DNA from 2 places in the Diaphorobacter sp. JS3051 genome. Region 1 is predicted to be linked to the other one. Evidence: predicted binding sites of a transcription regulator. Region 1 holds the regulator's gene; the other holds the start of a gene.
What was found. Region 1 encodes sigma-54, which starts transcription at its own class of promoters, with help from an activator protein. Its sites were predicted from a motif close to TGGCANGNAANCTGCTTT; they were not measured.
Positions count from the first base shown of each region.

Region 1 (7,268 bases):
AAAATGGGTGCAGGCCATCGAGATCGCCGGCCCCGGTTTTCTGAACATCCGCCTCAAGCCCGCCGCCAAGCAGCAGGTGGTGCACGAGGTGCTGGCGCAAGGCGCGCAATATGGCTACCAGCCGGCGCGCGGCGAGAAAGTCCTGGTGGAGTTCGTCTCCGCCAACCCCACCGGCCCGTTGCACGTCGGTCACGGCCGCCAGGCCGCCATCGGCGACGCCATCAGCCATCTGTACGCCACCCAGGGCTGGAGCGTGCACCGCGAGTTCTATTACAACGACGCGGGCGTGCAGATCGACACCCTCACCAAGAGCACGCAACTGCGCGCCAAGGGCTTCAAGCCGGGGGATGACTGCTGGCCCACCGACGCGGACAACCCGCTGGCCAAGAATTTCTACAACGGCGACTACATCCAGGACATCGCCGACGCCTTCCTCGCCAAGGCCACCGTCCAGGCCGATGACCGTGCGTTCACGGCCAATGGCGATGTCGAGGATTACGAGAACATCCGCCAGTTCGCCGTGGCCTACCTGCGCAATGAGCAGGACAAGGATCTGCAGGCCTTCAACCTCCAGTTCGACCAGTACTACCTGGAGTCCAGCCTCTACGCCAACGGCCATGTGGACGCTACCGTGCAGCGCCTCGTCGCCAACGGCAAGACCTACGAGCAGGACGGCGCGCTGTGGCTCAAGTCCACCGACTACGGGGACGACAAGGACCGCGTCATGCGCAAGCAGGACGGCACGTACACCTACTTCGTGCCTGACGTGGCCTACCACATCCAGAAGTTCCAGCGCGGCTTCACCAAGGTGGTGAACATCCAGGGCACGGACCACCACGGCACCATCGCGCGCGTGCGCGCCGGCCTGCAGGCGGCGGACGTGGGAATCCCCCAGGGCTACCCCGACTACGTGCTGCACACCATGGTGCGCGTGGTGCGCAATGGCGAGGAGGTCAAGATCAGCAAGCGCGCCGGCAGTTACGTGACGCTGCGCGACCTGATCGAGTGGACCAGCAAGGACGCGGTGCGTTTCTTCCTGCTGTCGCGCAAGCCCGACACCGAATACACCTTCGACGTCGACCTGGCAGTGGCGCAGAACAACGACAACCCCGTGTATTACGTGCAGTACGCCCATGCGCGCATCTGCTCGGTGCTGCGCGGCTGGCGCGAGGACTACGACGTGGCCGCGCTGCGCGATGTGGACCTGTCGCCGCTGGAAGGCCCGCAGGCCCAGGCGCTGATGCTGCTGCTCGCCAAGTATCCCGAGATGCTCACCGCGGCCGCGGCCGGCAATGCGCCGCACGACGTGACGTTCTACCTGCGCGACCTGGCTGCCGCCTACCACAGCTATTACGACGCCGAGCGCATTCTGGTGGACGACGAGACCGTCAAGCAGGCGCGGCTGGCGCTCGTCGCGGCCACGGCGCAGGTATTGCACAATGGATTGGCGGTGCTGGGCGTGTCTGCGCCAGCCAGAATGTAAGTGACCACTGATATGAAGAAACAGCAACGCGGCGGCACCATCGTGGGCTTCATCCTCGGGGTGATCGTGGGCCTGGGAGTCGCGCTGGCCGTGGCCGTGTATGTGACCAAGGTGCCCGTGCCCTTCCTGAACAAGAGCACGCCGCGTGCGTCCGAGCAGGACGAGGCCACGAAGAACAAGAACTGGGACCCCAACGCGCCGTTGTACGGCAAGAACCCTGTGCGCCCCGCTGCGCCGGCTGCCGCTCCCGCGTCCGACACCGCGACCGCCGCAGCCCTGCCTGCGTCGGGTCCGCGGGCGGCGGCCAGCCGGCCCGGCGCGGCACCGACGTCGGCCGACCCGCTGGGCGACCTGGCCCGCGCCAAGGCCAACGCGGCGCCCGCTCCCGCGACCAGTGCCGATCCTTTCGAATACTTCGTGCAGGCGGGCGCGTTCCGCACCCAGCAGGATGCCGATGCGCAGCGCGCCAAGCTGGCCATGCTGGGCTGGGAGGCGCGCGTCAGCGAGCGTGAGCAGAACGGCCGCACGGTGTTCCGCGTGCGCGTGGGCCCGTTCGGCAAGCGTGACGACGCCGAGTCGCTGAAGGAAAAACTCGATGGCGCGGGGGTGGAGTCCGCGCTGGTCCGGGTGCAGCGCTGAACTTTTGCCCGCGCTGGCGCTCACAACCCTCCATGCTGTCCAGGAGTGATCCCAACCTATGAAACGCCGTGAGTTTTCTCTGACCGTCGCCTCCGCGGCCACCGCCCTGAGCCTGCCGCTGGCGGCGCCCGCATTGGCGCAAGGCCGCCAGTTCAAGGAAGGCAAGGACTACGTCAAGCTGGGCAAGCCCGTCGCAACCGAGGCACCTGCCGGGAAGATCGAGGTCATCGAGTTCTTCTGGTACAGCTGCCCGCACTGCAATACGTTCGAGCCTTCGCTGGAGGCCTGGATCAAGTCGGCGCCCAAGGACCTGCACATCCGCCGCGTGCCCGTGGCGTTCAATGCGAGCTTCGTGCCGCAGCAAAAGCTCTACTACGCGCTGGAAGGCATGGGCAAGCTGCCCGAGCTGCATGCGAAGGTGTTCCGTGCGGTGCACGTGGAACGCCTGCCGCTGAACAAGGACGAGCTGATCTTCGACTGGATCGGCAAGCAGGGCGTGGACGTGGCGAAGTTCAAGGAGGTCTACAACTCCTTCACCGTATCCAACCAAGTGCGTAAGGCGTCGCAGCTGCAGGATGGCTACCAGGTCGAAGGCGTTCCCTCCATGGGAGTGGCCGGCCGCTACTACACCGACGGCACCATGGCGGGCAACATGCAAAGCGTGCTGCAGGTGGTGGAGCACCTGGTTGGCGTAGCGCGCAAGGGCTGAAGCGCCCCGCCGCCACCAGCGACAAGCGCGCCTACGGGCGCGCTTTTTTCATGCCTGCGCACCGGTTGGCGCGGCGGCATGACAGCCGGTGGCAGGCCTGTACGGGTTGATGCGATCCACTGCGGCGGCGGCGCGCTTGCGTCAGTACAATGACCGCAAGATTCGTGCCCTCTATGAGAACCCGATTGCCCTTCCTCCTCCTGTCCCGCGCCGCAGCGCTGGCCCTGGCGCTGGCCGCATCGCCGCTGGTGCATGCCGAAAAAGCCGACCGCAACAAGCCCATGAACATCGAGGCCGATGCCCTGCGCCACGATGAGCTCAAGCAGACCAGCGTTTTCACCGGCCGTGTCGTCATGACCAAGGGCACCATCGTGCTGCGCGGCGCGCAGCTGGAGGTGCGCCAGGATGCCGACGGCTTCCAGTACGGTGTGGTGACGGCCGAGCCGGGCAAGCGCGCTTTTTTCCGGCAAAAACGTGACACCGCGCCGGGCGCGCCCGACGAGTTCGTCGAGGGCGAGGGCGAGGTCATCGAATACGACGGCCGCGCCGACGTGGTGAAGCTCATCCGCCGCGCCGAGCTGCGCCGCTACCGCGAGGCCACACTGACCGACGAGCTGGCCGGCGCCCTCATCGTCTACAACAACCTCACGGACGTGTTCACCGTGGACGGGCAGAAGACCGCGCCCGCCGGCGCCACTGCCGGCACGCCGGGCGGCCGGGTGCGGGCGGTGCTCGCGCCCAAGGAGCCTGCCTCGGGCACCAGCGCCACGCCGCCCGTGCGCACCGAGCCGCCCGCGCTGCGTACCAGCCCCAGCCTGGACGGCGCAAAGTGAGCGCGGCCTTGGACGATGCGCGCATGAGCGAAGGCGTCAGCCGCCTGGAGGCGCTGCACCTGGAGAAGTCCTACGGCAGCCGCAAGGTGGTCAAGGACGTGTCCGTGGTCGTGCAAAAGGGCGAGGTGGTGGGCCTATTGGGCCCCAACGGCGCCGGCAAGACCACGTCGTTCTACATGATCGTCGGCTTGGTGCGCAGCGACGGCGGCCGCATCAGCATCGACGGGCAGGACGTGACGGACATGCCCATCCACCGGCGCTCGCGGCTGGGCCTGTCGTACCTGCCGCAGGAAGCCTCGATCTTTCGCAAGCTCAATGTCGAAGACAACGTGCGCGCGGTGCTGGAGCTGCAGACCGACGAGGCCGGCCGCACCCTGCCGCGCGCCGAGGTGGAGCGGCGCCTGACCGCGCTGCTGCAGGAGCTGCGCGTGGACCACCTGCGCAAGTCGCCTGCACTGGCGCTGTCGGGCGGCGAGCGCCGGCGCGTGGAGATCGCGCGCGCGCTGGCCACGCAGCCGCGCTTCATCCTGCTGGATGAGCCCTTTGCCGGCATCGACCCGATCGCCGTGATCGAGATCCAGCGCATCATTGGCTTTCTCAAGGCGCGCGGCATTGGCGTGCTGATCACCGACCACAACGTGCGTGAGACGCTGGGCATCTGCGACCACGCCTTCATCATCAGCGACGGCCAGGTGCTGGCTCAGGGTACGCCGTCGGACATCGTCGACAACGCGGAAGTGCGCCGGGTGTACCTGGGCGAGCACTTCCGCATGTGAGAGTGATGGGCGACCACGGCGCGATGCAGGACCAGACAGTGGGTTGCAGGCCATGAAGCCCGGCCTGTCGCTGCGCGTCTCGCAGCACCTGGCGCTCACACCGCAGTTGCAGCAGTCGATCCGCCTGCTGCAGCTGTCCACGCTGGAGCTGGCCCAGGAGGTCGAGCAGATGCTCGACGAGAACCCCTTCCTGGAGCGCACGCTGGAAGAGGCCCCGCGCGAGGAGTTCGGCCTGGCCCAGGCCGATGCGCCGGTGAGCGAGCAAGACCGCGAAGCCGAAGATGCTATTTATTCAGGAGCTGTCAGCGCAGGACAGGAAAGCGCTACAAGCCAAAATGATGCAGAAACCTCCACCGCCGAATCCACGGCCGAACCCGCGGACTGGGAAGGCGACGGCTCGGTAGACCTGGCGCCCGACGACAGCGAGTGGGGCGGCGACGCTCCGGCACGCAACGGTGCCGGCGCGGGGAGCGACGACGAGGTGGACGCCACCGAGCTGGCCCGCAGCCAGGAGTCGCTCACGGCCTTCCTGCACCGCCAGGCGCTGGCGCTGCGCCTGTCCGAGCTGGACATGGCCGCGCTGCGCTTCCTCATCGAATCGCTGAACGACGACGGCTACCTGGACGAGTCGCTGCAGGACCTGGCCGCCAGCCTGGCGGGCACCGAAGACCCCGAGCAACTCGATGAATTGGTGCACCGCTTCACAGTCGCGCTGCGCCTGCTGCAAAGCCTGGAGCCCGCGGGCGTGGGCGCGCGCGGCCTGGCCGAATGCCTCACGCTGCAGCTGCGTGCGATGGACCAGGACGAAGAGGGCGACCCCGACGTGATCCAGGCCGCGCTGGCCATTTGCGGCCAGCCGCTGGACCTGCTGGCCAAGCGCGACGTGCGCCGCCTGGCGCAGGCCTGCGGCACCAGCGAAGAGCGCACGCGTGCCGCGATGGCCTTGATCGCACGGCTGGAGCCACGCCCGGGCAGGCGCTTTGCCGACGTGGACCGCAACATCATCGTGCCCGACGTGATCGTCAAGAAAACTGGCCGCGGCGGACAGCAGAACTTCAGCGTGCAGCTCAACCCGGACGTGATGCCGCGTCTGCGCGTGCACGACATCTACGCCGGTGCGTTGCGCGGCGGCCGTGGCGAAGGCCACCAGGCGCTGCAGGCACGGCTGCAGGAGGCGCGCTGGTTCATCAAGAACATCCAGCAGCGTTTTGACACCATCCTGCGCGTGTCGCGCGCCATCGTGGAGCGGCAGAAGAACTTCTTCGTGCATGGCGAACTGGCCATGCGCCCGCTGGTGCTGCGCGACATTGCCGATGAACTGGGCCTGCACGAGTCCACCATCAGCCGCGTGACCACCGCCAAGTACATGGCCACGCCGCAAGGCACCTACGAGCTCAAGTATTTCTTCGGCTCGGGGCTGGGCACCGAAACCGGCGGCAACGCCTCCAGCACGGCCGTGCGCGCGCTCATCAAGCAGTTCATCGCGGCCGAGAACCCGCACAAGCCGCTGTCGGACAGCCAGATCGCCGAGATGCTCAAGGAGCAGGGCATTGAATGTGCGCGCCGCACCGTGGCCAAATACCGTGAGGCGCTCAAGATCGCCCCGGCCAACCTCCGCAAGGCACTTTGAACCATGGCACGCGTCGTCTTTGACCTTCCCCCGCACTTCGGCTTCAGTACCGAGCTGCAGATCTACATCAGCCATGTCAACCAGGGCGGGCACCTGGACAACGCGCAGTTGCTCAGCCTCGTGTCCGAGGCGCGTGTGCGTTTCTTCAAGTCGCTGGGCTACCCCGAGGCCGACGTGGCGGGCCTGTCCACCGTGGTGGGCGACATCGTGGCGCAGTACAAGTCCGAGGCGTTCCACGGCGAGACGCTGCGCGTGGAGATGACGCCGCAGGATTTCAACCTCTACGGCTTCGACCTCGTCTTCCGGATGACCGAGAAGAGCCAGGGGCGCGAGATCGCGCGCGGCAAGACCGGCATCGTCTTCATCGACCGGGCGGCCCGCAAGCCCGCACCCATTCCTGAATCCGTGCTCCAGCCATTGCTGCAGCGCGCAGCACAGCCGCAATGAACCAGCTTCAACTCTTCTTGCCCTGCGCCGCTGGCGTGGAGGGCTATCTGGCCGACGAGGTGCACAGCCTCACGGGGCTGGCCGGGCAGGACCTGCTCGTGGGCCGCGCGGGCGTGCTGCTGCGCGCCTCGTGGCGCGATGCGCTGCGCCTGAACCTGCACAGCCGCCTGGCGCAGCGCGTGCTGGTGCAACTGGCCGAGCGGCCCTACCGCAACGAGGACGACATCTATGCCGCCGCGGCCGACGTGGCCTGGGAGATCTGGTTCACCCCGCGCCAGAGCTTCAAGGTGGAGGTGACGGCGCAGCACAGCCCGCTCAAGAGCCTGAACTTCGCCGCGCTGCGCGTGAAGGATGCCGTGGCCGACCGCTTCCGCGCCAAGGCCGGCGTGCGCCCCGACGTGCAGACGCAGTGGCCCGACGTGCGCGTGCACCTGCACCTGACCAGCGACCGCGCCCAGATCTACATCGACACCTCGGGCGAACCGCTGTTCAAACGCGGCTGGCGCGAGGACAAGGGCGACGCGCCGCTCAAGGAAACGCTGGCCGCCGCCATGATCGCCGCCACCGGCTGGGACCCGCATGGCGAGCAGCCGCTGCCGCTGTACGACCCCTGCTGCGGCAGCGGCACCGTGGTCATCGAGGCCGCGCAGATCGCCTGCCGCATCGCGCCGGGGCTGCAGCGGCGCTTTGCCTTCGAGAAGCTGTTGCCGCACCAGGCGCATGTCTGGTCTGCTATCAAGGAAGAAGCTTC
Region 1 is NZ_CP065406.1:2,355,765-2,363,032, reverse strand. Features, by position in the region: gene argS (arginine--tRNA ligase) at 1-1,483, shown strand, start outside; gene I3K84_RS11310 (SPOR domain-containing protein) at 1,496-2,122, shown strand; gene I3K84_RS11305 (thiol:disulfide interchange protein DsbA/DsbL) at 2,181-2,831, shown strand; gene lptA (lipopolysaccharide transport periplasmic protein LptA) at 3,005-3,664, shown strand; gene lptB (LPS export ABC transporter ATP-binding protein) at 3,688-4,440, shown strand; gene I3K84_RS11290 (RNA polymerase factor sigma-54) at 4,493-6,070, shown strand; gene I3K84_RS11285 (thioesterase family protein) at 6,074-6,517, shown strand; gene I3K84_RS11280 (class I SAM-dependent RNA methyltransferase) at 6,514-7,268, shown strand, end outside.

Region 2 (7,268 bases), 1.3 Mb from region 1:
GGACGTGAGCGGCGACCGCCGCGGCCACAGCGCCCACACGCTGGCGCTGGTGCGCATGTCCGCCGCGATGGTGGAGAACCACCTCTTCGGCAAGGTGTACGAGGATGCCGTGCGCCTGCGCTTTCATGCGCGCGTCGAGTTCCTGGGCACGCTCATGGAAGGGCTGGCGGCGTTTACCCCGCAGGGGCGCTTTCTGGCGGCCAACCGCAGCGCGCAGTTCCAGCTGGGGTTGTCGGGACCGGCGCTGGCGGCACACACCTTCACCTCGCTGTTCGGCCTGTCGATGGGCGCGCTGCTGGAGCATGCGCGCCGCTCGGTGCCCACGCTGCTGGCGCTGCAACTGCCGGCAGGCGTGTCGGTGCACGCACAGGTGGAGTTTGCGCCACGCGGCGGCGTCACGCTGCCAGTGTGCCCGGACGTCCCGGCCGAGGCCCCGCCGCCGCGCGCGCGGCCTGCTGCGGCCCCCGGCCTGTCCAGCCTGCGCTACCTGGACACGGGCGACGCCCAGCTGGCGCAGGTGATCGAGCGCGTCACGCGGCTGCTGGGGCGTGGCGTGCCCACGATGATCCTGGGTGAGACGGGCACCGGCAAGGAGTTGCTGGCGCGTGCCATCCATAACGACGGCCCGCGCGCGCGGGGGCCCTTCGTGGCGGTGAACTGCGCGTCCATTCCCGAGTCGCTGATCGAGGCCGAGCTGTTCGGCTACGAAGAGGGCGCCTTCACCGGCGCGCGCCGCAAGGGCAGCGTGGGCAAGATCGTGCAGGCGCACGGCGGCACGCTGTTCCTGGACGAGATTGGCGACATGCCGCTGGCCATGCAGGCGCGGCTGCTGCGCGTGCTGCAGGAGCGCAGCGTGGCGCCTCTGGGCAGCACGCGGCAGATCGAGGTGGACGTGAACGTGGTCTGCGCCACGCACCGCAACCTGCGCGCCATGATGGCCGACGGCCAGTTTCGTGACGACCTGTACTACCGGCTGAACGGCCTGGTAGTGCGACTGCCTGCGCTGCGCGAGCGCACGGACCTGGCGGTGATCGTGCAGCGGTTGCTGCGCGCCCAGCATGACTCTCCCGCCGCAGACAGCCCCATACCGGTGGCGCCCGAGGTGATGGCGCTGTTCGCTGCCCACCCCTGGCCGGGCAACCTGCGCCAGCTGTCCAACGTGCTGCGCACGGCGGCGCTGTTGGCCGAGGGCGCGGACGCGATCACGTGCGCGCACCTGCCGGAGGACTTCCTGGAGGAATGCGAGGCGCTGGCGCAGCAGGGCCGCGTGGTGGCGCAGGCGTTCTCTCAGCCAGCGGTGCCGCCAGCGGACGGCGCGCGCGCCGCGGCCCCGGCTCCGGCCCCGGCCAGCGTGCGGCCGCTGGGCGATGTGGCGGCCCATGCGCTGCAGCAGGCACTGGATGCGCACGCGGGCAATGTCTCCGCCGCCGCGCGCGCGCTGGGCGTGTCGCGCAACACGGTGTACCGCTACCTGCGCGCGCAGTCGTGTCGCTCCTGAAAAAGGAGCGATTTGCGCTGGTTGGGCGGGCGATTCAGCCGAAATTGACCTGAAAAACGCCGCCGATACAGCGCGAGTAGCTATTAAATAAAGAGCAACTCTAGAACAGCGTCACTGGCCGCCCGTTGGCGGCGGCCCCAGCGCTTCGATGGCGGCCCATTCCTCGTCGGTGTACAGCCGTGAGCGCGTGAGAAAGCGCATGCCCGTGGGCCCTTCGAGCGAGAACATGCCCCCGCCGCCCGGCACCGCATCGATGAGGAGGTGCGTGTGCTCCCAGTACGCGAACTGCGAGCGGCTCATGTAGAACGGCTGCCCGGCGATCTCGCCCAGCAGCACGTCGGCATCGCCCAGCAGGAACTCCCCGCGGGCAAAGCACATGGGCGCGCTGCCGTCGCAGCAGCCGCCCGACTGGTGGAACATCAGCGGCCCGTGCTGGGCCACCAGGCGCTTGATGAGCGCCGTGGCCTCGGGCGTGGCCGACACGCGGGTGGCGGGCGGCGCTGGCGTGGTCATGGCGTTGCCTGTGCCGCGGCGTCAGGCCGCCATGTCCAGCACCACGCGGCCCTGGATCTGGCCCTTGTGCATGCGCGCGAACACGTCGTTGATGTTCTCCAGCTTCTCGGTGCGCACCGTGGCCTTCACCTGGCCGCGCGCGGCGAAGTCCAGCGACTCCTGCAGGTCCAGACGCGTGCCGACGATGGAGCCGCGCACGGTCACGCCGCGCAGCACCATGTCGAAGATGGGCAGAGGGAAGTTGCCCGGCGGCAACCCGTTGAGCGACACCGTGCCGCCACGCCGCACCATGCCCAGCGCCTGCTCGAAGGCCTTGGGCGACACGGCCGTGACCAGCGCACCGTGCGCGCCGCCGATCTCCTTTTGCAGGAAGGCGGCCGGGTCGGTGTCGCGCGCGTTCACCGTCACGCTGGCGCCCAGCTGGCGGGCCAGCGCGAGCTTGTCGTCGTCCACGTCCACCGCAGCCACGTTCAGCCCCATGGCGCGGGCGTACTGCACGGCCATGTGGCCCAGGCCGCCAATGCCGGAAATCGCCACCCAGTCGCCGGGCTTGGTGTCGGTCACCTTCAGGCCTTTGTACACGGTCACGCCGGCGCACAGCACGGGGGCGATGTCCACGAAGCCCAGGTCTTTCGGCAGGTGGCCCACGTAGTTGGGGTCGGCCAGCGCGTAGTCGGCAAAACCGCCGTTGACCGAATACCCCGTGTTGCTCTGCGACTCGCACAGCGTCTCCCAACCGCCCAGGCAGTGCGTGCAACAGCCGCAGGCCGAGTGCAGCCAGGGCACGCCCACGCGGTCGCCTTCCTTCACATGCTTGACGTTGGCGCCCACGGCGGCGACGAAGCCCACGCCCTCATGCCCCGGGATGAAGGGCGGATTGGGCTTGACGGGCCAGTCGCCCTCGGCGGCGTGCAGGTCGGTGTGGCACACGCCCGAGGCCTCGATCTTCACCAGGATCTGGTCGGCGGCGGGGGTGGGCACGGGCACCTCTTCGATCGTCAGCGGCTTGCCGAACTCGCGGACCACGGCGGCTTTCATTGTCTTGGCTGGCATGGGATAAACCTCCTTCTCTGTGCAAATGAACGCAAGGGGAGCCCCCGTGCACCAGCCGCCCCCGCTGGGACGGCCAGTGGGGGCGCTGTATGGGCTTAGAAGAAGCCCAGCGGCTGCTGGGTGTAGCTCACCAGCAGGTTCTTGGTCTGCTGGTAGTGGTCCAGCATCATCTTGTGGTTCTCACGGCCGATGCCCGACTGCTTGTAGCCGCCAAACGCGGCGTGCGCGGGGTAGTGGTGGTAGCAGTTGGTCCACACGCGCCCGGCCTGGATGCCCTTGCCCATGCGGAAGGCGCGCGCGCCATCACGGCTCCACACGCCCGCGCCCAGGCCGTAGAGCGTGTCGTTGGCGATCTCCAGCGCCTCTTCTTCGGTCTTGAAGGTGGTCACCGAGACCACGGGGCCGAAGATTTCCTCCTGGAAGATGCGCATCTTGTTGTGGCCCTTGAACACCGTGGGCTGCACGTAGTAGCCGCCGGCCAGGTCGCCGCCCAGGGCGGTGTTGCGCGCGCCGCCGATGAGGCACTGGGCGCCTTCCTGCTTGCCCAGGTCCAGGTAAGAAAGGATCTTTTCCAGTTGCTCCTGCGAGGCCTGGGCGCCGATCATGGTGTTCTTGTCCAGCGGGTGGCCCTGCTGGATGGCGGCCACGCGCTTGAGCGCGCGCTCCATGAAGCGCTCGTAGATCGATTCCTGGATCAACGCGCGGCTGGGGCAGGTGCAGACCTCGCCCTGGTTCAGCGCGAACATCGCAAAGCCTTCCAGCGCCTTGTCGAAGAAGCCGTCGTCGGCGGACATCACGTCCTCGAAGAAGATGTTGGGGCTCTTGCCGCCCAGCTCCAGCGTCACGGGAATGATGTTCTGGCTGGCGTACTGCATGATCAGCCGGCCCGTGGTGGTCTCGCCCGTGAAGGCTATTTTTGCGATGCGGTTGCTGGAGGCCAGCGGCTTGCCGGCCTCCAGGCCAAAGCCGTTGACCACATTGACCACGCCCGGCGGCAGCAGGTCGCCAATGATCTCCATCAGCACCAGGATGGAGGCGGGCGTCTGCTCCGCGGGTTTCAGCACCACGCAGTTGCCCGCAGCCAGCGCGGGGGCGAGCTTCCACACCGCCATCAGGATGGGGAAGTTCCACGGAATGATCTGCCCGACCACGCCCAGTGGCTCATGGAAGTGGTAGGCGATGGTGTCGGCGTCGATCTCGCTGATGCCGCCTTCCTGCGCGCGCACGGCGCCGGCGAAGTAGCGGAAGTGGTCGATGGCCAGCGGAATGTCGGCTGCCATGGTCTCGCGCAGCGGCTTGCCGTTGTCGATGGTCTCGGCCACGGCGATCTGCAGCAGGTTGGCTTCCATGCGGTCGGCGATGCGGTTCAGGATGTTGGCGCGCTCGGTGGTCGAGGTGCGGCCCCACGCGGCCTTGGCTTTGTGCGCGGCGTCCAGTGCGGCGTCGATGTCCTTGCTGTTGGAGCGCGGCACGGCCGTGAACTTCTGGCCGTTGATGGGCGAGATGTTCTCGAAGTACTGCCCGTCCACGGGCGCCACCCACTGCCCGCCGATGTAGTTGCCGTACTGCTGCTTGTAGGGGTTGGCGATGCCAAGGCTGGCGATTTCGGCCATGTTCATGTGGTGTCTCCTGAGTGCTTGTGAAGGAATGCCACCGATGCGGCGGCGGCAGTGCCTCAGTGCAAGCGCCGTGCCAGAACGGCTGCAGAGGGGAGGGGCGGTGGGGCGTGCCGCGGCTGTGCCGCAGCGGCGCAGCCGTGTGCCATAACGCAACAGTGCGTCGGCCCATGACGGAACACCCGTTGGGGGTGCAGCCGTACGGATGTGCTCAGATTGCTATGCTTTATATAGCTGCCAGCGCAGTATGCGAGGGAGTTTTAGGCGCTTTTGCCTGATCTACTCCCGCGGATCACTCGGCGCCGGGTGTGCCGCCTGTGGGGCCGTTGGCGGGCGGGGTGGGTTTGAGACGCGGCAGGGCTGCCAGATGCTGCGCTGCCTTGTGGGCCTGTTCCACGGCGCGGCGCAGGTCGCCCAGCAGGCCCGTCCACTCGTGCACGGCCGTCACTTCCAGCAAGCCCTGGGCACCCGCGCGCAGCACGGCGGCCTTGGCGGCTTCATACGCCGCGTCGAACACGGTGTGTGCGGTGTTCACCTGGTCCAGGTCGTGGGCCTTGGGATCGGCGGCGGCAAAAAAATCCAGCGCCGCGGTGAAGGCCAGGGGCAGCGCGGCCAGGGGGTGGCCTTCGGGCGTGGTGGGCGCTACCGTTGCGGGGTGCGTGACGCGCAGCGCCTGCTGGCCCACCTGGTGCATGACACGCGCCAGCGTGTCGTAGTAGCCCGCAATGCGCAGCAGCTCGGGCATCTGGTCGGCCACGTCGCGCGATAGCGGCTGGCGGCTCACGTCGCTCACAAACGCGCCCACCTGCTGCTGCAGCTGCTCCAGCGCCTGCAACTGGCGCGTGAGCTGGCTCGCGGCCTGTGCGCCGGCCGGTTGCCAGGGCAGGGCGACGGGCGCCATGCGGGTGGCATCCGACGCCAGCTGCAGTGCCAGGTGGCCTACGCGCGCCATCTCGCGGCGCAGCGCCTGCAGGGCCAGCGCGGGCACGGCGGCCACGTTGTGGTCCAGGAACTGCGCACGGGCCACGTCTTCGTCCGCCGAGCGAAAGCGTGCCAGCAGAAAGCGCGCAAGCGGCCCCGACAGCGGCCACATGAGCAGCACGCCCAGCAGGTTGAACGCGGTGTGGAAGATCACGAGCTGCGTCACTGCGTCTCCCTCACCCGTGAGCCATACGCCCAGATGATGGATGGCCGCGAGCAGGGGCGACAGCAGCGCCAGGGCCGCCGCGGCCGTCACCACGTTGAACAGCACGTGTGCCGCCGCCAGGCGCCGCGCGTTGGAAGTGGCGTGGATGGCGGCCAGGATGCCCGTGAGCGTGGTGCCCACGTTGGCGCCGATGACCACGCCCGCGCCCACTTCCACCGCCAGCGAGCCGCCCGCCACGGCCGTGAGCACCACCGCCAGCGTGGCCGACGAGGCCTGCAGCACCACCGTCATGCCCAGGCCGATGAGCACTGCCAGCGCCAGGCCCGGCAGGTCGCTGGACAGCGGTGGCAGCGCCTGCGGATCCAGCCCGGTGAAGCCCTGGCGCAGCAGTTCGATACCCAGGAACAGCACGCCGAACCCCGCCACCGCCTGGCCCAGCGCCCCGCGCCGCGTGCCGCTGCCGGTGATTTGCAGCGCCATGCCGATGCCGATGAACGGAAGGGCGAAGGCATCGGCCTTCACCGCAAAGCCTAGCCACGCGACGAGCCAGCCGGTGACCGATGAACCCAGATTGGAGCCGAACACCACCCACAGCGCGGAGCTGAAGCCCAGCAACCCCGCATTGACGAAACCGATGGCCGCCACCGTCATGGCGGTGGACGATTGCACCAGCGCCGTGAGTGCCACTCCGGTCACCAGCCCGTGCAGCGGCGTGCGCGTCCAGGCGGCCAGGATGCGCTCCAGCGCGCGCCCGGCCGCCAGCTTGAGCCCGTCGGTCAGCATGGTCATGCCCAGCAGGAACAGGCCGATGCCGCCCAGCAGGGTGCCGGCGGCAATCAGGGGAGTGGCGGTGGCGGTCAAGGCGGCGGCGCGGTGGTTTTGTTCGGGTAGACCGGTAGGTGCGTGCCGACGGGGCGGTGCGGCAGAGGCGCTTTTATTTTGATAGCTGCTCGCGCTTGCTACAAGCGCGCTGGGGCTATTTTAGGTCATTGATCGGTAGTGTGGAGCGCCTTACGGGCGGCGCGGTGCACGGCGTGCGCTGTCAGTCGTCCGCCCGCGTGCAGTCTGTGGCGGCTGCCGCCTACAGGGCCGCGGGGCCGCGCAGCGGACAATACGCGCCGGACACGACTTCGAGAAGCGATGCAAGGGGACAACGCCATGGGCAACAGCGGGCCGCAGGAGCCGACCGATTCCAGGCCGGCCAGGGATGCGGGGGCGGCGCGCGGCGCCACCGTTTCGGGCTATCCGCCGCAGCGCACCGTGCACACCGCCACGGCCATGGACGCCACGGTGCCCAGCCTGCGGTTCATGATCGGCCTGGTGATCGCGGCGCTGGTGGTCGCGGGCCTGTATTTCGGCCGTACGCTGCTGGTGCCGCTGGCATTGGCGTTCCTGCTGAGCTTCGTGCTGGAGCCGCTGGTGGCGCAGCTCAAGCGCATGG
Region 2 is NZ_CP065406.1:1,022,640-1,029,907, reverse strand. Features, by position in the region: gene I3K84_RS04910 (sigma-54-dependent Fis family transcriptional regulator) at 1-1,498, shown strand, start outside; gene I3K84_RS04905 (DUF779 domain-containing protein) at 1,610-2,011, opposite strand; gene adhP (alcohol dehydrogenase AdhP) at 2,033-3,064, opposite strand; gene adh (aldehyde dehydrogenase) at 3,160-4,683, opposite strand; gene I3K84_RS04890 (Na/Pi cotransporter family protein) at 4,973-6,688, opposite strand; gene I3K84_RS22485 (AI-2E family transporter) at 6,968-7,268, shown strand, end outside.
Region 2: the regulator sigma-54 is predicted to act here: its motif matches at 4,742-4,759, upstream of adh (aldehyde dehydrogenase).